Regions from separate parts of the Pantoea sp. X-Soil-ISGK-259 genome, predicted to be linked through region 1. Evidence: predicted binding sites of a transcription regulator. Region 1 holds the regulator's gene; each other region holds the start of a gene.
The links. The regulator LexA, encoded in region 1, represses DNA repair genes until DNA is damaged. The targets are predictions, from matches to a motif close to TNCTGTATGTACATACAGNA.

Region 1 (8,079 bases):
CATCTCAACAGCATTCTGCTGGGCTTTCTCATGGGAGATTTTTTTGCTGCGCGCTTCATCTTCGACGGCTTTTTCAATCGCTTTGGATTGCAGCAGACGATTAAACAGATCCTGACGCGCCGGTAAACGCGGGCCGATCGCCGCCAGTCGCTGACGGGCAAAATGGATGCGTGCCACGCGAGCCAGTTTCTGGGCAATCGACTTGTCCGTACCGTGTTCCGTTGCCATGCGGCGCAGCGAGACGGTCGGCGAGAAGCGGACAAAACTGTCACGTCCGTGCCAGATGACCGCAAAGAATTTCTGCACCCCATTCAGCACACGCAGATGCGGCGTCGCTTCGCCCTGGACTTCACGTCCTGGCGCACGACCAAACATCACGGTGACCGGCAGCATCTGAATATCCAGCTCAGGATTATTGCGATGCAGGTCGAGGTAATCGTGAAAGATTTTTACCGATTCAACGCTGGGCACAAAATAGGGAAATACGCGTGGGCCATTATGAATAAACACGTGGCGCGGCAGCAGCGAACCATCAATCTCCAGCGGAATCAGCGGATCGGGCAGATGATGCCGCAGACACTGTGCGCGTAAAGTCAGTAAGTCAGCCTTCGAATCGTAAGGCAAAACATACATAATAGGTCGGGTCGGATCCAGACCATGTTCAGACACGGGATCGGCCGGAATGGCCTTACTTTTTACCAAAAAGGAGAGTGGTAAATTAAGTAATTTGTAATAGAGTTTACGCCAACCTGACATAGACAACATGAAGCCTCTTGTTAGCAAAGCGCCGCAAGCATACCAGAAAGCGCAGCGAAGATCTGTGGTGGTGCCAATTGCACGCAGCCCAGACATTGACGTCAATTGAATGAAAGGGTTCCCACATCATGGCAAATAATGCCACCGGACTTATCAGAATAGTAAAAGCCGCAGGCTACTCCTGGCAGGGACTGCGTGCCGCCTGGCAGCATGAAGCCGCCTTTCGGCAGGAAGCCCTGGCTGCGCTGGCCGCTATTATTATCGCGTGCTGGCTGGATGTCGATGTGATCGCCCGCATCCTCATGATTGGCGCCGTGGTGCTGGTCGTCATTGTCGAAATCCTCAATAGCGCCATTGAAGCGGTGGTTGACCGGATTGGTCAGGAACATCATCCCCTGGCGGGCCGGGCCAAAGACATGGGCTCGGCGGCGGTACTGATCAGCATCTTACTGGCCCTGTTTGTCTGGGTCGCGCTGCTCTGGACACATTTGCGATAAGCCTTCCATAACGCGCCTGAGGGCGCGTTTTCCCTGACAATCGGTTTCCATTTCGCCAATACCTGTATATACTCACAGCGACTGTATAAACAACCAGGGGGCGGGATGAAAGCATTAACCAGCAGGCAGCAGCAGGTCTATGACCTGATTCGCGACCATATATCTTCAACGGGCATGCCGCCTACGCGTGCAGAGATCGCCGCGCAACTGGGCTTCCGTTCGCCAAATGCGGCTGAAGAGCATCTGAAAGCGCTGGCGCGTAAAGGCGTTATTGAGATCGTTTCGGGTGCATCACGCGGCATTCGTCTGTTAATGGAAGAAGAAGTTTCAGAAGGACTACCGCTGATTGGCCGGGTTGCTGCCGGTGAGCCGATCATGGCGCAGGAACATATCGAAACCCACTACAAAGTGGATCCGGGCCTGTTCAAGCCTTCTGCCGACTTCCTGCTGCGCGTCAGCGGAATGTCGATGAAAGATATCGGGATTATGGACGGCGACCTGCTCGCGGTACATAAAACCCAGGATGTGCGCAACGGTCAGGTTGTCGTGGCACGTATTGATGATGAAGTCACCGTTAAACGCTGGAAAAAGCAGGGTGCTATCGTGCACCTTCTGCCTGAAAACAGCGATTTTGACCCTATCGTGGTCGACACCCGTGCGCAGTCACTGACCATTGAAGGTCTTGCGGTTGGCGTGGTGCGTAACGGCGAGTGGCTTTGATTCTGAGGCCTGCGTGCATTCGCCTTTTCTGATGCTATTCTGTCTGCCCTAATTTTGTTGCCTGCTTTGCTGCAGCGACACTGAGCACGGAACGGCGAATGCGCTTTATCACGGCAACGGATAAAAATCTCTGGCGGCTTGCGCTGCCGATGATCCTTTCAAATATCACCGTTCCCTTACTGGGCGTGGTCGATACTGCAGTTATTGGTCATCTCGACAGCCCTGTCTATCTTGGCGGGGTTGCGGTCGGGACCACAGTGACCAGCTTCCTCTTTATGTTGCTGCTTTTCCTTCGAATGAGTACCACTGGCCTGACGGCACAGGCGTTTGGTGCGGGCGATAAAACCGCTCTGGCACGCGCGCTGACGCAGCCGCTGATCATTGCGCTGCTGGCCGGCGTGCTGTTCATCGCATTGCGTTATCCGATTATTCAGCTGGCGACCCATCTGGTAGGTGGCAATCCTGATGTACTGGAACAGGCGGCGCTGTTTATTCAGATTCGCTGGCTCAGTGCACCTGCAACGCTGGCAAACCTGGTCATCCTGGGCTGGCTGTTGGGCGTTCAGTATGCGCGGGCGCCGGTAATCCTGCTGATAGTGGGCAATCTGGTGAACATCGTGCTCGATCTCTGGCTGGTGATGGGGCTGCACTGGGGTGTCGCGGGAGCAGCAACCGCCACGGCGCTGGCGGAGTACATCACGCTGGGCGTCGGCGGCATCATGGTCTGGCGGGTGTTAAAGCTGCGCGGTATTACGTTTAATCTGCTGAAGCAGAGCTGGCGCGGTGACAGCGGCCGACTGCTGCGACTGAACCGGGATATCATGTTGCGCTCTCTGATGCTGCAGCTCTGTTTCGCCTCGCTGACCGTGCTGGGTGCGCGGCTGGGTCCGGATGTGGTGGCGGTTAACGCGGTATTACTGATGTTCATTACCTTTACTGCCTACGCGCTGGATGGTTTTGCCTACGCGGTTGAAGCTTTTGCCGGCGAAGCGCATGGCGCAAAAGATGGCAGTAAATTGCAGCACGTCTGGCACTCAGCCTGTCGGCAGGCGGTGGTAGTCGCGCTCTTCTTCTCGCTGGTTTATGCCATTTTTGGCCCGCAGATTGTTACCCTGCTGACCTCGCTTGAGTCACTGCAGCAGACAGCTGACCGCTATCTGGTCTGGCAGATAATCATGCCGCTGATCGGCGTCTGGTGTTATCTGCTGGATGGAATGTTCATCGGGGCGACACGTGGACGCGAGATGCGTAACAGCATGGTCGTGGCGGCGGCTGGCTACTTTCTGACGCTGCTCAGCGTACCGTTGCTGGGCAACCACGGTCTCTGGCTGGCGGTGACGGTATTCCTGGCGCTGCGCGGCCTGTCACTGTGGCTCATCTGGCGTAAGCACTGGCGTCAGAACAGCTGGTTTGAGGCGTGATCCAGCAGCGCTGACCCGGGAGGATACGGATTATTCTGTATTATTCTGCATTTTTGAAATTGGCTACTACAATTAACTCTAACAAGCGAAGTTAACCCGCGCTTTGTATCGTTATTTTGTTAAGCAGCAAGATAATTATTTAACCCGAGGATTGGAGGTCTGCCATGAACAAAGATGAAGCGAGCGGCAACTGGAAGCAGTTCAAAGGCAAAATGAAAGAGAAATGGGGCAAGCTGACCGACGATGATATGCAGGTTATCGAAGGTAAACGCGATCAGCTGGTCGGTAAAATCCAGGAACGCTACGGCTATGCAAAAGATGAAGCAGAGCGCGAAGTAGCAGACTGGGAAGGCACCAATAAAGATTACCGCTGGTAATCAGCGCATTCCCCGATAGCCCGCTAAAATCGTTCCGGCGCGCCTGCACCGGAACAGTACAGGGACGGAACCGCACAAGGATGTGCCCGTCAGCCGCGTTTTCCCCGCTTTTTACCCTCATCCTGATGATTATGATCGCAACTCTCATGGTGCGTGCAGGCTTCAACGACGGCACAACTTTCACATAAACCATGTGCTTCAATCACGCTGTGGCGTAATGCAAACTGCGCTTCACCCGCCAGTGTCGCGATAATCTTTTCTACGCCCTGTGCCTGTTTCTCTGTAACGGCTGCACAACGGTCACAGACCAGCATGACTGACGTATGTGCCGGTGCTTCAAAGTGGTGACACATGACGTAGCTATTGTTGGATTCCACCCGATGAATGAAACCCTGTTCCAGCAGGAAATCCAGCGCCCGATAGACCGTGGGCGGCTTAGCCTGTGGTTCGCTGACGCGAAGTTGATCCAGCAGGTCGTAGGCGCTGATAGAGCCCGGCTGTTCCGCCATCAGGCGCAACACCTCAGCACGTTGCGAAGTCAGACGCACACCGCGCTGCAGGCACATTTTTTCGGCCTGAATCAAAATTTGCTGCGACGTCATGTTGGTCATGAAAATTCTCCGCTGGATAAGTGATGTTATTTTATCACACATAGTTTCGCGGTGCTGAGGTTGGTTTTTGTCTGATAAAACAGCATTATTCGCCTGATAAAGCAGCATATTTAGAATTCAGCCCGCTTTTTATCTCAAATATGACGATAATTCAGATCCATTCTGCAACCGTCTGAAGCGGAATTTGTTGGCATTTTGCTTTGCATCTCACTGAGTTAAGAAGTAATGTTCAGAAAGACTTAAGAAAAGTCTGGCATTGTTTGAAATGCACCGATGCAGTCTGAACTATTACAACGGTTTTTTGATTGGAAAACGTCCAATCCTTTGAATTAAGACACTGTTTCCTTTGAATTCACAGCAATAACGCGTTAGCCAGGGTTCACAATAGGGCTAACAAACTATTCAGTCGTTGAATGTTTCAATGACAATTTCTCAGGTGATGGCAGGCAAATGGTGAAAAAATCCGCTCAACGTTCAGCGCTGAAGTACTCCGCTGTAGTGACCGCGCTTTTCCTTTCTTCTTCCGCCATGGCGGCAGGGACCTGGTACGATGCACGTAATGACGCCATGGGTGGCACCGGCGTAGCATCTTCTCTTTATGGTTCCGCAGTGCTGGCGAACCCGGCATTGATGACGCGTGCTAAACCCGACGATAACGTCAGCATTATTGTTCCTTCAGCGGGTATTCAGGTTACTGACAAAGATAAGCTGCTTGATAAAGTTGATGATATTTCGGACACCGTGGATCGTTACCGCACAGTGCTGAATAACTTTACGCCAGCGGATTTCTTCCGCGGCTACCCTGAATTACGCGCCGCCTCCGGCGATGTCGCTAACAAACTCAGCGATTTGCGTGGCAACAAAGCGGATGGCAGTGCGGGTGCGGCCGTGGCCGTGACCATCCCCAATGAGACCCTGCCTTTCGCCTTTATCACCAAAGCCTACGGAACCGCGCACGTCCGCGCCAATGTCGTACAGGGTGATATCGACTATCTGCGCGGTGTTGCTGACGGTACGCGGTTCCCACGTCCTGGCGATCAAAATAACCTGCGCTCCAGCGCCAATGGCCTGGCGGCACTGACCACCGATTACGGTGTCGCGGTGGCGCATGAGTTCACCATCGCCGGTCAGCCAGTATCTGTTGGTGTGACGCCAAAAGTGCAGAAAACCTGGCTCTATAACTATACCGCCAGCATCTACAACTACGACAAGAACGACATCAACAATAGTAAGTATCGCAGCACCGACACCGGCTTTAACGTTGATGCCGGTCTGGCGACCACCTTTGCTGAAAACTGGACGCTGGGCGTGACCGGACAGAACCTGGTTTCACGCGATCTGCAGACCAGAGAGGTCAATGGTTACCGCGACACCTACCAGATTCGCCCGCTGGTCACCACCGGTCTCTCCTGGGATAAAGGTCCGTTTACCGTGACGGGCGATGTGGATCTGACGGAAACCAAACGCTTCAAAAGCCAGGATAACAGCCAGTATGCGGCGGTGGGCGCGGAATACCGCGTATTTGACTGGCTGCAGCTGCGTGGCGGTTATCGTGCGGACATGCGTTCTCACGACGAGAATGTCGCCACAGCAGGTTTTGGTGTGTCACCGTTTAACAAAGCCGTCCATCTGGATCTGGCTGGCTCAGTGGGTGCTAACAACACCTGGGGCGCGATGATGCAGCTCGGCTTTAACTTCTAACCGCGTTATTCAGGCTGTCGGGGTCGGGCGATGCACTATCGCCCGACCTTGTGTTATCCTTGCACAGAATTCCATCATCTTTAATTACCGGATTGCCTGCGCTTCATGTCTAATTTCTCTTCGCAACGCTTCTCTATTGCCCCTATGCTCGACTGGACCGATCGTCACTGTCGCTATTTTCATCGTCAGCTGACCGGCGATACGCTGCTCTACACCGAAATGGTGACCACGGGCGCGATCATTCATGGCAAAGGGGATTACCTGGCTTACAGTGAGGCGGAACATCCGGTCGCATTGCAGCTCGGTGGAAGCGATCCGGCGGCGCTGGCGCAGTGCGCGAAGCTGGCAGAGCAGCGTGGCTACGATGAAGTGAACCTCAATGTCGGCTGTCCCTCCGATCGCGTACAAAATGGTCGTTTCGGTGCCTGCCTGATGGCCGAAGCGAATCTGGTTGCGGATGCCATTAAAGCGATGCGCGACGTGGTCTCCATTCCGGTCACGGTGAAAACCCGCATCGGGATTGATGAGCTGGATAGCTATGAATTCCTGACTGATTTCATCGGCACGGTGGCGGGACGCGGCGAGTGCGAGACATTTATCATTCATGCGCGCAAAGCCTGGCTCTCTGGCCTCAGCCCTAAAGAGAACCGCGAAATTCCCCCGCTGGATTATCCACGCGTCTATCAGCTGAAACGCGATTTTCCGCATCTGACGATCGCGCTGAATGGCGGCGTGAAAACGCTGGAAGAGGCAAAGACTCATCTGCAACACCTCGATGGTGTGATGATGGGACGTGAAGCCTATCAAAACCCCGGCATTCTGGCGCAGGTCGATCAGACGTTGTTTGGTCGTCAGCATCCGGCGGCTAACCCGGTGGACGTGGTGCGCGCCATGTACCCCTACATTGAAGCGGAACTGGCGAAGGGCACCTATCTGGGGCACGTCACGCGCCATATGCTGGGACTGTTCCAGGGCATTCCCGGCGCCCGTCAATGGCGACGCCACCTGAGTGAAAACGCCCACAAACCGGGTGCTGATGTCCGTGTGCTGGAAGCCGCGCTGGCGCTGGTAGCGGATAAGATCCCGCAGGAAGCCTGATCTGCAATCCCGTCCTGAAAAACCAGCCATCAGGGTTGGTTTTTTTTACGCCACTTTATGGTTTTTTTCGCCAAAGCGTCATGCGGCTTTTGATTTTTATTATATAAAAATCAATGAATTAATGGTTGGCACGCTTCTTGTAATAGCGATAACAATCGATTTCAAAAAAGGAGCGCTGACGTGGAAATATTATTCGTATTAGGGTTTTTCCTGATGCTGTTGCTGACCGGTGTTTCGCTGATTGGTGTGCTGGCGGCACTGGTTGTCGCAACCATCGTGATGTTTGTCGGTGGACTGTTCGCACTCGTGATCAAAGTATTGCCGTGGCTGGTGCTGGCGGTGATCGCTGTATGGCTGCATCGGGCCTTTTTTGGCGACAGCGATGCGCGAGCGCGTCGTAAGCTGAGACGTAAAATCGACAGGCTGGACCGTAAAGGCTGGCGCTAAATGCGGTGATGATCACACTGTGAGAGATTGCTCAGCGCTGAACTGCAATTAACCATACTTTTTACTTATGTTTTCTGGCAGGATGCCTGAGGTCAAATCGATGTGCCATCGACTCGACATGAATTCATCGCCGCTGTCCCTACACCAGCGCGAACAAAAAATAAAAAACAGAAGAGGGCTTCCCATGGGAAGCCCTTTTTGTTGCCTGCAATTACGGGATTAACAGACAGGATCCCTGCGTGGCGCGGCTCTCCAGCAACTGGTGCGCTTTGCTGGCCTCTTTCAGCGCAAACTTCTGCTGTTCCGGCACATCCACTTTAATTGCGCCACTCGCCAGCAGAGAGAACAGTTCGGCGCTGGCGATTTCCAGCTCCTGACGGTTGGTGACATAGCCAAAGAGTGAAGGGCGGGTCACAAACAGTGAGCCTTTTTTATTCAGAATACTGAGATC
Region 2 (8,079 bases), 1.0 Mb from region 1:
GCAGTGTGACCGTTACACCGCTGATCAGCAGCAGCAGACTCTGTGCGGCGGCCTGTAAGCGTTGTTGTTGACTTTGTGCCTGCTGCCAGCGCTGTTCATCTTCATCGAGCTGCTGTCGCCATCCCTGCGAGGCACCGTACAATGTCAGTTCAGCCTGGGCCGCCAGCCACTGCATCAGTTGTAAGCGCCAGTGGGCACGACCCTGGGCAATGGCAACACCTGCCGGCGATCCCAGACGATAAAACAGGGCTGGCATCAGTACCAGCGTACTCAACATGATGCCGCCCAGCGTCAGTGCCAGATGAAAATTGATAAAACTCATCCCGAAGGTCACCACGACACTCACGATAAAAGCGCCAAGCAGTGGCGAGATGACGCGCAGATAGAGATGATCCAGCGTATCGACATCAGCCACAAAGCGGTTGAGCAGGTCCGCCTGCCGGAATCGCGAGAGCTGGCCAGGGGAAAGGGCCATCAGGCGGCTGAACGTGTGGACACGCAAGTGCTGAAGCACCCTGAACGTTGCATCGTGGCTGACCAGCCGTTCAGCATAGCGTGCGGCGGTGCGAATGATGGCTGCGCCACGGACGCCCGCCGCAGGCAGCATGTAGTTGAAGGTATAGAGACCCGCGACACCGGCCACTGAGGAGGCGGCCAGAAACCAGCCAGAGAGCGTCAGCAGGCCAATGCTGGCCAGCAGGGTAACAATCGCCAGCACGATGCCCAGCGTCAGGCGAAAAGGGTGGCGCAGCCAGAGACGAAGAAAAGGACGCAAGGCGGACATCAGCGGATCTCCTGTTGGCGATGCTTTAGCATCTCGCTAAAGGCACCTGGCTGTTGTGACAGCTGCTGCCAGTTACCCTGCTGGACCAGCTTACCCGCTTCCATCACCCAGAGGGTCTGCCAGCGGCTTAGCGTATCGATCTGATGAGTAATCATCAGTGTGGTCTGCCGATCTGCCGCCTCGTTCAGCGCCAGCATCACATGGCGTTCGCTGAGTGCATCCAGGCTGGCTGCCGGTTCATCAAGCAGCAAAAAATGTGAGGTTTTATAGAGTGCACGTGCAACCGCGACCCGTTGCGCCTGGCCCACCGACAGCTGATGACCGCCATCGCCAGGCGGGGTCTCAATGCCTAAGGGCAGACGCGGCAGGAACTCATTGATGCCGCACGCTTCCAGCAGTGCTGCAAAGCGCTCGCTGTCCCAGGCGGCATTCATCAGGATGTTGTCGCGCAATGTGCTGGCCGGTAATTGAGGATTCTGTCCTACCCAACTCAGTTGCTGATGCCAGTCGCTCCGGCGTATATCGCGCAGTTCGACGCTATTGACTTTCAGCGAGCCCTGATAGGGCAGAAACCCGAGCAGAGCGTTCATCAGTGCCGTTTTACCCGCCCCGCTTTGACCGACCAGCGCAATCTGCTCACCCGCAGCAATGGTAAAAGTTAGAGGGCCACACAGCACCTGGCCATCAGGTGCGCAGACACAGAGATCGTCAGCGCTTAGCGCGATTGCGCGATCGGTAGTGAAAGGGCGCTGGCCTCTCTGCGGGGCGGCGTCGGGCGTCGCCTGCATAAAGGCTTCAAGCGCATCGGCACCGCCCACCGCCTGCGCTTTGGCGTGATAGAACGCACCGAGATCGCGCAGTGGCTGGAAAAACTCCGGAGCGAGGATCAGCACCAGGAAGCCGGCAAACAGCGTCACGCCCTGGCCATACGCACCGAAATGCAATTCGCCCAGATAGGAGAAACCAAAATAGACGGCCACCACGGCAATCGCTAACGAGGCAAAAAACTCCAGTACGGCGGAGGAGAGAAAGGCGAGGCGCAGCACTTCCATGGTGCGCTGGCGAAAATCGGTGGTGGCGGCGGCAACGGCCTGCTGTTCTGCTTCACCACGATGAAACAGTCGCAGCGTCTCTCTGCCGCGCAGGCGGTCCAGAAAATTCCCGCTCAGGCGAGCCAGTACCAGAAAGTTTCGGCGGTTGGCCTCGGCAGCACCCATTCCAGCCAGCGCCATAAACAGCGGTATCAACGGCGCGGTGGCAAAAAGAATCAGACCTGCCGTCCAGTTCAACGGGAAAATGGTCAGCAGAATGCAGCAGGGGATCACGACTGCCAGTGTCATCTGCGGCAGATAGCGGGCGTAATACTCCTGCATCTCTTCGATCTGTTCCAGCAACAGCGTTGCCCAGCTACCGGCTGGTCTTCCCTGAATCCACGCCGGGCCGAGATCAGATAACCGGTCAAGAACCTGCTGTCGTAAAGCCTGGCGGATAGCCTGCCCGGCACGGTAACCGGTCAGTTCGCGGGCGTAGTTAATCAGGGCACGGAGCACAAAGCAGAGCAGTAATAGCAGGATGCTGACCGTCAGCGTTTCGCGCGGCTGTTGATCAATAATCAGCGCCTGAAGCAGCGAGGCCAGTAAACCGGCCTGGGCAATGATCAGCAGTGCACTCGCCGTGCCGAGCAGCGTGTTGAGTCGCAACCAGCGACCGGCGAAACGACGTTGCTGACGAAGCCAGCGGGTAAGATGCTGCTGCCGCGATTTGTCCATGCGAGACCATGATAAATATCGATGATGGGGGAAAATGGAAAGACATTTCCATCTCTTCTGGCGCAAGAATCTAGCATGAGAGCAATAAAAAAGGCGACGGAAAAACCGTCGCCTGGAACATTTGAGATCAGAGGGTTAACAACTTACTGATCGTTTTTAACTAACCCGTCAAGAAAACGCTCAGCGTCTAACGCAGCCATGCAGCCAGTGCCCGCAGAGGTAATCGCCTGACGATAGATATGGTCCATCACATCACCTGCTGCAAAAACGCCAGGGATGCTGGTCTGGGTGGCGTTGCCGTGTAAACCGGACTGAACTTTGATGTATCCGTTCTCCAGCGCCAGCTGACCTTCAAAGATGGCCGTATTCGGGCTGTGCCCGATAGCAACAAACAGACCCGCCACTTCCAGTGCTTCCGTCTCATCACTGTTCTGGGTAGAACGCAGCGTCAGACCTGTCACGCCCATCTGATCGCCTACCACTTCTTCAAGCGTGCGATGAGTGTGCAGCACGATATTGCCGTTACGCACTTTTTCCATCAGGCGGTCAATCAGGATCTTCTCAGCGCGGAAGCTGTCACGACGGTGAATCAGGTGCACTTCAGCGGCAATGTTCGCCAGATAAAGTGCTTCTTCAACGGCCGTGTTGCCACCGCCAATCACCGCGACTTTCTGATTGCGATAGAAAAAGCCGTCACAGGTTGCGCAGGCAGAAACGCCTTTGCCTTTGAACGCCTCTTCAGATGGCAGGCCCAGATAACGTGCCGACGCACCCGTTGCGATGATAAGCGCATCTGCTGTGTATTCGCCGCTATCGCCAGTGAGGCGGAACGGACGATTCTGCAGATCCACCGTGTGGATGTGATCAAAAATGATCTCAGTATTGAATTTTTCGGCATGCTCGTGCATGCGCTCCATCAGCGATGGACCTGTCAGATCGTGCGGGTCGCCCGGCCAGTTTTCCACTTCAGTAGTCGTGGTCAGCTGTCCGCCTTTTTCCAGACCCGTGATCAATACGGGGTTCAGGTTGGCGCGTGCAGCATAAACGGCTGCGGTATAACCCGCTGGGCCAGAGCCCAGAATGAGTAACTTACTGTGTTTGGCCGTACTCATGCGTTCCTCAGTTTCATTCGGCTGACATAGCCTGCGATTGTAGGGAATATCCGGCGACAATGACAAGGCTTAGCCAATTTTGTTAACGATAGCTGCAAATGGCGTAGACGATGAACGGCAGTTTTGCCTGGCGAATGCGCCAAAAGGGGGCAAAACTCGGGCTGAATGGGTGCAAAAGTGCAAAAATACTCATTTAAAAACAGATACCCAGCTAACTGTCTGGCATCTTGTCCTGAATTTGGTGATTTTACTTTGACAATCGCCTGCGCTTTTGCGAAAACATTATCAGAAGCGAATAACATTTATCGGAACAAAACAGGTTTTCCTCGCCTGTTTTGCACTTAACGCCGAATAAAAGCAGCCTGATATGGATAATGACGCATGATGTGGACAGACAATATGCGTCATGTCGATAGATTTCAGAACACAGGCTCTGTTAGCTCACTTCAGAAATGCCCCGAACAATGAGCGTTTTCAGGGCGTGGCAGGTAAAGGGAAGGAATTAAGAGAGACAATAATAATGGTAGACAATAAGAAACGCCCCGGAAAAGATCTCGACAGAATTGACAGGAACATTCTGAATGAACTTCAGAAAGATGGTCGCATTTCAAACGTAGAGCTTTCCAAACGCGTAGGCTTATCGCCTACGCCATGTCTTGAACGCGTGCGTCGTCTTGAACGTCAGGGATTTATTCTTGGCTATACCGCGCAGTTGAACCCGCACTATCTTGATGCATCGCTACTGGTATTCGTTGAGATTACTCTGAATCGTGGTGCGCCGGATGTGTTTGAGCAATTTAACGCCGCTGTGCAAAAACTTGAGGAAACTCAAGAGTGTCACCTTGTTTCCGGCGATTTCGACTACCTGCTGAAAACGCGCGTACCTGATATGTCTGCCTACCGTAAGTTGCTGGGTGAAACCCTGTTGCGCCTGCCCGGCGTAAACGACACGCGAACTTACGTGGTGATGGAAGAGGTCAAACAGAGCAATCGACTGGTGATCAAAACCCGCTGATGCGGGGCAGGTGCAAAACCTGTTAGATTTCGGTACACTCCTGTGAATTCATACAGGATCAGCGTCGGGCTCGCCCGGCGCTGTTGCTTCTTACTTTACAGGCACCTGGAGAGTCCTCTTGAGCCAGGAATATACAGAAGATAAAGACGTTTCGTTACAATCGCTGAGCAGTGGACGTCGTCTGCTGGAAGCGTTGCTTATTCTGGTGGCGCTGTTTGCCATCTACCTGATGGTTTCTTTAGTCAGTTTTAACCCTTCCGACCCGAGCTGGTCGCAAACGGCCTGGCATGAACCTATCCACAATATCGGCGGCAGCGTCGGTGCCTGGCTGGCTGACACCTTACTCTTCATCTTTGGTGTGATGGCGTACGCCATTCCGCCCGTCATCCTGGGTCTGTGCTGGATTGCTTTCCGTCAGCGCGACAGCCAGGACTACTTTGACTGCTTTGCTGTCGGGCTGCGCTTAATTGGCGTCCTGGCACTGGTGGTGACGACCTGTGGTATGGCGGCGCTAAATGCCGATGATATCTGGTACTTCGCCTCAGGCGGCGTGATTGGTAGCCTGGTGAGTAATGCGATTGCCCCCTGGTTCAGTCCAGCGGGTGGCACGCTTATGCTGCTTTGCGTCTGGGCGGCGGGCATTACCCTTTACACCGGCTGGTCATGGCTCACCATCGCAGAAAGAATTGGTGGCGTGGTGATGGGCGTGCTGACGTTTGCCAGCAACCGTTCACGTCACGATGAACCCTGGCAGGAAGAGGATGACGAGCAGGACGCGCATGAATACGCGGATGTGCCTGAACTGCATGCTACCGATCAGGATGAAGATGTGCTGCTTTCTGCTCCACGTGCAGCCGCCCAGCCTGCGGCGTCACAGCCGGATCCTCTGCTGGCTAAAGCGGCAGCAGCAACCAGCGCGGCGGTAGCGGCAACGGCGGAAGCCGCAGAGGTGACGCTCGCGCCGGCTGCTCCGGTAACGCCTGCCGCTGTTGCAGCGCCTTCTGCGGCGGCATCTGCGCCTGCAGCTATGCCAGCATCGCCGACGGCACAACCCGCGCCTGCGGCCGTGCAGAGCGCGCCAGCATCCTATGGTGCAGCAACGGCTCCGACTCCGGCGCAGAGTGCTTCTGCACCTGCGACCTCACCACCGCTTTATCACTTTGAAATGCCGGACGAGGCCCCGGCTGCGCCGTCGTTCAGTGCTTACGACGACGATGAACCTAAAATGGGGAACTGGCGCGACACACCAGCAATGCCTGCGGCTCCTGCAGCTGCGGCCGCCGTCGCTGCCACTGCGGCCCAGGCGACCACGCGTACTGCCCCTGTTTTCGATTTAGCCCCTGAAACCAATCCCAACCCGCAGGTTAAGCAGGGCATCGGACCGGCGCTACCGCGTCCTAACCCGGTAAAACTGCCAACCCGTCGTGAGCTGGCCTCTTATGGCATTAAATTGCCTTCTCAGCGCATGGCTGAAGAGAAAGCAAAAACGGAAGAGAGCGAAACGGCCCCGGCTGGATCAGTTTCTGCTGCACCTGATGCTGAAGAGGCGCTGCAGCAGGCTGAACTGCGTCAGGCCTTCCAGTCTGAACAGCAGCAGCGTTATGGCACCAGCTGGCAGCAGGACGAGGAAGATGAGCAGGATGCTCAGCATCAGGATGCACTGGCACGTCAGTTCGCCGAGCAGCAGCAACAGCGCTATGAACCTGAAGTGAAAAAAGAGCCGGTATTTAATATTGATACCGCCTCAGCGTTTGATTTTTCACCGATGAAAGATCTGGTGGATGACGGCCCGTCTGAACCGCTGTTTACGATTGCCGCGACGCCAGAACCGGAAGCTCCTGCGGTTTCACACGAACCATGGCAGCAGGTGAGTGAGGTTTCACAACCTCAGGCTCCGGCTCAGGTTCCTGCACCTGACCGCTTTATCCCGGCAGAATCAGATTACAGTACGCCAGCAGCCTCGTCTGAGCCTGTGTATGCAGCGCCTGCAGCACCCTCTGCGCCCGCTTATGGTGCGCCAGTGGCTTCTCAGGCTCCGGCTTATTCTGCTCCCGCTTATGGTTCGCCAGCCGCCGTGCCGGCTCAGCCGGTTGAAGAAGCGAAACCTTCGCTGCATGACAGCCTGATTCATCCGTTCCTGATGCGCCATGAACAGCCTCTGGAGAAACCGTCTACACCACTGCCTTCACTGGATCTGCTGACTGCGCCACCTGAAGAAGAAGAGCCGGTGGACATGTTTTCGCTGGAGCAGACCGCCCGTCTGGTTGAGTCGCGCCTGGGTGATTATCGTGTGAAAGCGGAAGTGGTTGGCATCTCGCCTGGCCCGGTTATTACCCGTTTTGAACTCGACCTGGCACCTGGCGTGAAAGCGGCGCGTATTTCAAACCTGTCGCGTGATTTAGCACGTTCGCTGTCCACGGTTGCGGTTCGTGTGGTGGAAGTGATTCCAGGCAAGCCTTACGTGGGTCTGGAACTGCCTAACAAGCATCGTCAGACAGTCTATCTGCGTGAAGTACTGGATTGCCCTAAATTCCGCGACAATCCGTCACCGCTGGCTGTTGTGCTGGGTAAAGATATTGCGGGTCAGCCTGTCGTCGCCGATCTGGCGAAAATGCCGCACTTACTGGTAGCCGGTACCACCGGTTCCGGTAAATCTGTGGGTGTGAACGCCATGATTATCAGCATGCTTTATAAGGCGACGCCGGAAGAAGTTCGCTTCATCATGATCGACCCGAAAATGCTGGAGCTGTCGGTCTACGAAGGCATCCCACACCTGCTGACCGAAGTCGTCACAGACATGAAAGATGCCGCCAATGCGCTGCGCTGGAGTGTTGGCGAAATGGAGCGTCGCTATAAGCTGATGTCGGCGCTGGGCGTGCGTAACCTGGCAGGTTACAACGAGAAAGTGGAACAGGCTGAAGCGATGGGCCGTCCGATTCCCGATCCGTTCTGGAAGCCGGGCGACAGTATGGATATGACGCCGCCGGTCCTGGAAAAACTGCCTTACATCGTGGTAATGGTCGATGAGTTTGCCGACCTGATCATGGCAGTGGGTAAAAAAGTTGAAGAGTTGATTGCGCGTCTGGCACAGAAAGCCCGAGCCGCAGGTATCCACCTGGTGCTGGCAACACAGCGCCCATCCGTGGATGTGATTACTGGCCTGATCAAAGCGAACATCCCGACGCGTATCGCCTTTACCGTGTCGAGCAAGATTGACTCACGTACCATTCTCGATCAGGGCGGCGCGGAGTCACTGCTGGGGATGGGTGACATGCTCTATATGCCGCCAAACTCCTCCCTGCCTATTCGTGTGCACGGTGCCTTTGTTCGTGACCAGGAAGTGCATGCCGTGGTTCAGGACTGGAAAGCGCGTGGACGTCCGCAATATATCGACAGCAT
Region 3 (8,079 bases), 960 kb from region 1:
CAGTGGTGAAATCCGCTTTGCCGGTGAGTCGATTCGCCAGCTCGATGCCCGCTCGCTCAGGCAACGCATGGGCTATGCGATTCAGTCGATAGGGCTGTTTCCACACTGGACGGTGCGAAAGAATATTGCCACGGTGCCGGTGCTGCTGGGCTGGTCCGGAGCAAAGATCAACGAACGCATCACGACGCTGCTGGCGCTGCTCAATCTCGACGAGCGCCTGCTGAATCGTTATCCGCATCAGCTCTCAGGCGGTCAGCAGCAACGTGTCGGCGTGGCGCGTGCGCTGGCGGCTGATCCGGAGGTCCTGCTGATGGATGAGCCGTTTGGTGCGCTTGATCCGGTGACGCGCGGCGTGCTGCAACAGGAGATGCTGCGTATTCATCGCCTGTCGGGGCGAACCATCGTGCTGGTGACGCATGATATCGACGAAGCACTGACGCTGGCGGACCGCATTGTGCTAATGGATAACGGTGAGATTGTTCAGCAGGGCAGGCCGGTTGAGTTGCTGACCCAGCCGAAAAATGATTTTGTGCGCGACTTCTTTGGCCGCAGCGAAATGGGCGTACGGCTCTTGTCGCTGGAGCAGGTGGGTAATGCCGTGCGACGCGGCGAGTGGCTGGCGGGTGAACCGATTGCTGCAGGGCTGACGCTGCGCGACGCCCTGTCGCAGTTTATTGCACGGGGCACAGACAGACTCCCGGTCATTGACGATCAGGAGCAGCCGCTGGGCGTGCTCTACTTTGGCGACCTTCTGCGACAGCGCGAGGCATTAACATGCGCAGGCTAAGGGATCCGCTGTTGTGGCTGGTACTGCTCTATGGCGCGCTGCTGACGCTAATGCCTTTGAGTGGGCCGCTGTTCCATCTCTGGTTTCCGGAGCTGGCCCGGCCACTCTATCAACAGGAGAGTTTCTGGCAGTTGACGCTGGCGCATCTGTTTCTGGTGATCACCGCCAGCCTGCTGGCGATCGTCATCGGCATTGGCAGTGGCGTGCTGGTAACCCGGCGGGCAGGGCGTGCGTTCCGGCCGCTGATAGAAACTATCGTGGCAGCGGGCCAGACTATTCCGCCGGTAGCCGTGCTGGCCATTGCGGTGCCGGTGATGGGCTTTGGTGCCTGGCCTGCCGTGGTGGCACTGCTGCTCTACGGTTTACTGCCGATTTTACAGGGAACCCTGGCGGGCATTGATAGCGTACCGTCCAGCAGCCGGGAGATCGCTATTGGCGTAGGCATGAGCAACTGGCAGCGGCTGTGGCAGATTGAGCTGGCGCTGGCTGCGCCGGTGATCATTGCCGGGATACGCACCTCGGTGATCATCAACATCGGTACCGCGGCCATCGCCTCAACGGTCGGGGCAAAGAGTCTCGGGTCGCCAGTGATTATCGGCCTAAGCGGCTTTAATACCGCCTACGTGATTCAGGGAGCGCTACTGGTGGCGCTGCTGGCGATAGTGAGCGACCGCCTCTTTGAGCGCCTGCAACGTCGGCTTAGCGTGAGTGAACGATGAGAGAGTATCCCACCAGCATGAGACCGCTGGTGCCGCCAACCGCCATAATAAAAAACAGCGTGGCGAAAAAGGCTTTTTTGACATTCATGACGGAAACCTGAACTTGTTAACAGTGAGGCGGGGATAATAGCGCGCGCAAGGCAGCAGGCAAAGCGCCCGGCGTGCGTTTTTTGTTATCAGCCGGGTTCATGTAACCGCACGGCATAGCCCTGTTCCTGCCAGTGTGACAGCTGTTCCTGCTGGCGACGGGTTAATTTTTTACCGGTAAATACAAACATATTCATGCCAGGAAAAAGTTCAGGACGCGGGACATCAAGCGGTTCAGCCAGCACATCAATCCGCCAGCCATGCTGTGAAAGACGCCAGCCTTCCAGCCAGATACGGGTACGATCGTCGGTACCCCAGCCAATGATCAGCGCATCTTTTCCCGATTTTTTGCGGCTGCCGGTCAGACAGAAAGCGACATAGTCGATCAGCAAACCATCCAGCAGGCTGCACATGGTTCGGGCAGTATTCTGGTCCAGACTCAGTTTCTGGCGTACAGGCATGAAAACGTGATCAATTAGCGCATCAATCGGATGTTCGCGACCAATCGCAGCAATTTTGTTACGCAGTTTAGCGGGTCTGACATGACGTAATACGCTGATTAGCTCATCCTGCAGTGTGGTCCAGCCATCGTGTGCATCAACATCGCCACCTTCCAGCAATGCCTTTACTTTACCGACCGGCACGCCGCTTTCAATCCAGCGCATGATCTCTTCAATACGCTGCACATCCTCTTCATCAAACTGACGATGTCCGCCTTCGGTACGTTGCGGCTTCAGTAAGCCATAACGACGCTGCCAGGCGCGCAGGGTAACTGGGTTTATGCCACAGCGCTCGGCGACGTCACCGATACTGTATAAGGTCATAAATTCCTCTTTCGATTGGTCTGAGTGTAATTACCATAACGAAGCAAACTAAGTTGTACAATACATTTCTCAATGTACAACTTGACTGATACGGCCCTTTTCAGCTATATCTCATTTGAGAGAATGTTTCCCATAAGTGAGAAAAGTAATGTCTGAGCTGAATACTGAGCAACGACTGGCTGTGAGGCTGTCAGAGTTACGCCTGCAACGCGGCTGGTCGCTGGATGAACTTGCGGTGGCCACGGGCATCAGTCGTGCGACATTATCGCGCATTGAGCGAGGCGAGACCAGCCCTACGGCTGCACTGCTTAACCGTCTGTGTGTCGCCTACGGATTAACGATGTCACGCCTGCTGAGTGAGGTGGAGGAGGAGTCCAGTTTGCTGGTCACCAGCCAGCATCAGCCGGTGTGGCAGGATGAGGCCAGCGGATTTATTCGCCGCAATATATCCCCTCCTGCACTTCATTTCAGATGCGAACTGGTTGAGGGCAGGTTACGGCCTGGTGCGCGTATCGATTACGATTCACCACCCATCCAGGGACTGGAGCAGCATATCTGGCTGCGTGAGGGCGGTCTCACCGTCACGATGGGATCTCAGGCGTGGACGTTGCAGCCAGGTGACTGTTTACGTTTTCATCTGACAGGAAAATCGGCTTTTGAGGCGCACCTGACCGACGGCGCGCGCTATCTACTGGTGGTGGCGAAACCATGATTGAGTACGTAACCCTCAGCGCCACCCAGGCGCAACAGAATCTGGCCGAACTGACCCATGTTTTACAGGGCTGTGTGGCAGATGGGGCCAGCGTCGGGTTTATTGATGCTGAAGACAGTGAGGTGATGACGCGATTCTGGCAGCAGCGAATCATCAGCATCACAGGCGGCGACAGCGAGTTAATCGTGGCGCGTCAACAGGGTCGCATTGTGGCGACGGTGATGATCAATAGCAGCGGCATGCCAAACGGCCGCCACCGGGCGGAGATCAGCAAACTGCTGGTGCATCCGCAGGCACGCCGACAGGGCATCGCCCGTGAACTGATGCAGCGCGCCGAGCAGCGGGCGCGCGAGCGCGTCAAAACCCTGCTGGTGCTGGATACGCGCAGCGGCGATGTCGCCAGCGATCTCTATCGCTCGCTGGGCTGGCAGGTAGCGGGATCGATCCCGTTTTATGCGGAATCCACCGCAGGCGTGCTGGACGCCACCACCGTAATGTACAAAGTGCTGGCGTAAATCACCGCCGCCGGGCACGCACTGAAATTTACGACAGCGCACGAAAAATTCGGCGTGAAAGCTGACGCCGCCGGGATACTGTGTAAAAATACAGGCCATATTTTCAGTGTGGTAACGCAAATCATGGCCCTGACAGCCGCAGTAAAAAGCCAGATAGCGCAATGGTATAAAGCGCTTCAGGAGCAGGTGCCTGATTTCATCCCGCGAGCGCCGCAGCGCCAGATGATTGCCGAAGTGGCAAAATGCCTGGCCGGTGACGATTCGCGCCATCTGGCGGTTGAAGCGCCGACCGGCGTGGGTAAAACTCTTTCTTATCTGATCCCAGGCATTGCGGCCAGCCGCGCCCAGGAAAAGCAGCTGGTCATCAGCACCGCCAATGTGGCGTTGCAGGATCAGATCTTCACCAAAGATCTGCCGCTGTTGAAGAAAATCATCCCCGACCTCACCTTTACCGCTGCTTTTGGCCGCGGGCGCTATGTCTGTCCGCGCAATCTGGCGGCGATGGCAGCCGACGCCGATCAGCAGGGCGATCTGCTGCTCTATCTGGACGATGATGCGGTCAGCAGCACCAAAGAGGAACAGACGCAGTGTGGCCGCTTACAAAAATCCCTGGATCGCTATCAGTGGGATGGCCTGCGCGATCACAGCGAAGAGAACGTCAGCGACAGCCTGTGGCAGCGCCTTTCTACCGATAAAGCAAGCTGCCTGGGCGCGCACTGCCACTGGTATCGTGAATGCCCGTTCTTTGTGGCGCGACGCGAAATCGAGCAGGTGGATGTGGTGGTGGCGAATCATGCGCTGGTGATGGCGGCGATGGAGAATGAGTCGGTGCTGCCACCGGCTAAAAACCTGATGCTGGTGCTGGATGAAGGGCACCATTTGCCCGACGTAGCCCGCGATGCGCTGGAGATGAGTGCCGACATTACGCCGGGCTGGAGCAGCCTGCAACTTGACCTGTTTATCAAGCTGGTTGACAGCATCATGACGCAGATGCGGCCAAAATCGCCGCCGCCGCTGGCTAACCCTGAGCGGCTGAAAGCACACTGTGATGAGCTGCGCGAACTGCTGACCGTGACCGCGCAGGCGCTGAATCCGCTGCTGCCACCGCATAACCAGCCGGGCGAATTTCGCTTTGTGCTGGGTGCGCTTCCGCAGGAGCTGCTGGATCTCTGTGCCCGGCTGTTCAAACTCAGCGACGCGCTGCGCGGTTTGAGCGAAGGCCTGATCAATGCACTCAGTGAGCAGACTGGCAAGGTGGACGTGGTGCGATTGCATCGCAATCTGCTGCAGCTCAATCGTCAGTTTGGCTGGTTCGAGTCGGTGAGCAAATTGTGGCGGCTGGCGGCGATGGAAAAAGCGTCTGGCGCACCGGTATCGAAATGGATCACCCGCGAGCTGCGCGAAGGTCAGGCGCATCTGCTGTTTCACTGCGCCGGTATTCGCGTCAGCGATCAGCTGGAAAAGCTGCTGTGGCGCAAAATCCCACATGTGGTGGTCACCTCTGCCACACTGCGATCGCTCAACAGTTTCAACCGCCTGCAGGAGATGTCGGGACTCAGCGAAAAAGCAGGCGATCGTTTTGTGGCGCTGGACTCGCCGTTTAACCATGTAGAGCAGGGCAGGCTGGTGATCCCGCAGATGCGCTTCGAGCCGCTGATGACGCACGAAGCGGAGCACATTGCGGAGATGGCCGGTTTCTTCCGTCAGCAGATGGCGGAGAAAAAGCACAAAGGCGTGCTGGTGCTGTTTGCCAGCAACCGGGCCATGCAGCAGTTTGTCGCCTGTCTGCCTGACCTGCGGCTCTCGATGCTGGTGCAGGGCGATCAGCCGCGCAGCCGGCTGGTCGATTTGCATCGCCAGCGCGTCACCAAAGGGGAAACCAGTATTCTGATTGGCCTGCAGTCCTTTGCCGAAGGGCTTGATCTGAAGGGCGATCTGCTGAGTCAGGTGCATATTCACAAAATCGCTTTTCCCCCGGTGGACAGTCCGGTAATTTTGACCGAAGGCGAGTGGCTTAAAAGCCTGAAGCGTTATCCGTTTGAGGTGCAGAGCTTACCCAGCGCCTCATTCACCCTGATTCAACAGGTCGGGCGCCTGATTCGCAGCCATCAATGTTATGGCGAAATCGTTATTTACGACCGTCGTCTGCTGAGCAAATCCTACGGCAGTCGGTTATTAGCCGCGTTGCCGATCTTCCCGATTGCGCAGCCGGAAACGCCAGAGCCGGAAGCGATACCGGCCACCGTGGCGCCAAAAAACACGGTGCGAAAACGACGTCCCACGCGGCGCTAAGCCGCGCACTTAACCGGAAGCGAGTGATGGAACTGAATAAAATCATTAAAGAGATTGGTCGCGGTAAAAATCATGCCCGCGACATCGATTTTGATACCGCGGTGACGCTGTATGGCGCAATGCTGGCGGGCGAGGTGCCGGACCTGGAACTGGGCGGCATCCTGATTGCGCTGCGTATCAAGGGCGAAGGCGAAGACGAGATGCGCGGCTTTTATCAGGCGATGCAGGCACAGATGATGCAGCTGCGAGCGCCAGAAAACCGGCCGATGCCGATCGTCATCCCCAGCTACAATGGCGCGCGCCGCCAGGGCAATCTGACGCCGTTGCTGGCGTTGCTGCTGGTGAAACTCGGCTTCCCGGTGGTGGTACATGGCGTCAGCGACGACGCGACGCGTATCACCAGTGAGGCGGTGTTTGCCGCACTGGGTGTAACACCTGTCACCACCGCAGAGTTGGCGCAGGCGAAACTCGACCAGGGCGAACTCGTTTTTATCACTATCGATCACCTCTGCCCGCCAATGGCGAAACAGCTCTCACTGCGCTGGCGGATGGGCGTCCGTAACAGCGCACATACGCTGGCAAAACTGGCAACCCCGTTTGCAGAGCGTGCGGCGCTGCGGCTGTCGAGCGTGTCGCATCCGGAGTATGTGCCGCGCGTGGCGAAATTCTTCAGTGACATTGATGCGCCAGCGATACTGCTCAATGGCACCGAAGGGGAAGTCTATGCGAATCCGCAGCGCTGCCCGGCGATCAGTATGATTCAGGGCGCAGGCGTGGAAGCGGAAGTGTGGGTCGAGCGTCAGCCTGAAGTGGCGGTTGAACTGCCGGCGGACAAGACGGCAGAGGTGACGGCGCGCTGGATTGATGAGGTGCTGAATCAGCAGCGCCCGGTGCCTGCGTCACTGCGATTGCAGCTCGCCTGCTGCCTGCGCGCCAGCGGCCAGTGCGACTCGCTGGCGGCGGCCGGGCAGCAGATTGCCGCTGCCGGATACTGAGTCAGGCGGCTGGCAGCGCCTGTTCAACCAGGTTCTGCCAGAAACGGATGCCAATCGGCAGCAGCGCGTCGTTGAAATCATAGCGAGCGTTATGTAGCGGCGCGGAGGGCGTCTCGCCATCCGCGCCCAGCCAGAAGTAAGCGCCGGGACAGGCTTCCATCATGCAGGCAAAATCTTCTGATGCCATCGACGGATTGACCTGCCAGTGAACCTGTTCTGCGCCCAGCGTTGCCAGCGCCACGTCGCGCACCTGCTCAGCCGGGGCCGCATGGTTAGCCGTGACCGGATAGCCCGGCAGCCAGTTAATCTCGCCGCTGACGCCAAACGGACGTGGCAGAGTCGTCACAAACTCATCAATCAGTCCGCGTACTTTTTCGCGCACGCTGGTCTGCAGGCAGCGCACTGTGCCGCGCAGCATAATCTGTTCCGGAATCACGTTGATCGCTTCACCCCCGTGGATCTGCGTTACACTGACCACCGCAGAGGCAAGGGGCGAGAGCCGACGGGAGGGAATCGTCTGCAGCGCCAGAATCAGCTCGGCCGCTACCACCATCGGATCGGCGCCACTTTCTGGCATCGCCGCATGGCAGCTTTTACCGTGCAGGGTAATTTCGAATGAATCCAGCGATGCCATCATTGCGCCAGGATTAACAGCCAGTGACCCCAGCGGCAGCCCCGGCCAGTTGTGCATCGCGTAGATCGCATCCATCGGAAAGCGCTGGAACAATCCCTCTTCCACCATTTTGCGCGCCCCGCCCAGATTCTCTTCGGCAGGCTGAAAGATGAAATGCACCGTGCCGCTAAACTGACGCGTGGCAGCCAGCTGTCGGGCGGCGGCCAGCAGGATAGCGCTGTGACCATCGTGGCCGCAGGCGTGCATGACGCCAGGCGTCGAAGATCGCCACTCAGCGTCGCCTTTCTCTGTAATCGGCAATGCATCCATATCCGCACGCAGCCCGATAACCGGACCGGGACCGTTTTCCAGCGTACCGATGACTCCTGTTCCCGCCAGACCACGAAACACCTGCAGCCCCGCCCGCGCTAATTCTTCAGCAATAAACTGGCTGGTTTGCTGTTCCTGGTAACCTAATTCGGGGTGGCGATGAAACTCACGGCGCCAGTGCAGGGCGTCTTCAAGCAGGGCAGGG

Region 2: AC6I77_RS06145 (DNA translocase FtsK 4TM domain-containing protein) is a predicted target of LexA. The motif match lies at 4,719-4,738, and genes of this name have one in related genera.
Region 3: dinG (ATP-dependent DNA helicase DinG) is a predicted target of LexA. The motif match lies at 3,721-3,740, and genes of this name have one in related genera.

The regions. Positions count from the first base shown of each region.
Region 1 is NZ_AP035986.1:289,622-297,700, forward strand. It holds gene plsB (glycerol-3-phosphate 1-O-acyltransferase PlsB) at 1-756, opposite strand, end outside; gene AC6I77_RS01285 (diacylglycerol kinase) at 885-1,253, shown strand; gene lexA (transcriptional repressor LexA) at 1,359-1,973, shown strand; gene dinF (MATE family efflux transporter DinF) at 2,072-3,394, shown strand; gene AC6I77_RS01300 (CsbD family protein) at 3,559-3,771, shown strand; gene zur (zinc uptake transcriptional repressor Zur) at 3,861-4,382, opposite strand; gene AC6I77_RS01310 (conjugal transfer protein TraF) at 4,833-6,083, shown strand; gene dusA (tRNA dihydrouridine(20/20a) synthase DusA) at 6,189-7,181, shown strand; gene pspG (envelope stress response protein PspG) at 7,362-7,628, shown strand; gene AC6I77_RS01325 (quinone oxidoreductase) at 7,840-8,079, opposite strand, start outside.
Region 2 is NZ_AP035986.1:1,327,175-1,335,253, forward strand. It holds gene cydC (heme ABC transporter ATP-binding protein/permease CydC) at 1-784, opposite strand, end outside; gene cydD (heme ABC transporter permease/ATP-binding protein CydD) at 784-2,553, opposite strand; gene trxB (thioredoxin-disulfide reductase) at 2,697-3,665, opposite strand; gene lrp (leucine-responsive transcriptional regulator Lrp) at 4,186-4,680, shown strand; gene AC6I77_RS06145 (DNA translocase FtsK 4TM domain-containing protein) at 4,799-8,079, shown strand, end outside.
Region 3 is NZ_AP035986.1:1,244,918-1,252,996, forward strand. It holds gene AC6I77_RS05725 (ABC transporter ATP-binding protein) at 1-787, shown strand, start outside; gene AC6I77_RS05730 (ABC transporter permease) at 775-1,506, shown strand; gene AC6I77_RS05735 (YohO family small membrane protein) at 1,487-1,594, opposite strand; gene AC6I77_RS05740 (MerR family transcriptional regulator) at 1,683-2,417, opposite strand; gene AC6I77_RS05745 (XRE family transcriptional regulator) at 2,566-3,129, shown strand; gene AC6I77_RS05750 (GNAT family N-acetyltransferase) at 3,126-3,644, shown strand; gene dinG (ATP-dependent DNA helicase DinG) at 3,768-5,936, shown strand; gene ybiB (DNA-binding protein YbiB) at 5,963-6,931, shown strand; gene AC6I77_RS05765 (M20 aminoacylase family protein) at 6,933-8,079, opposite strand, start outside.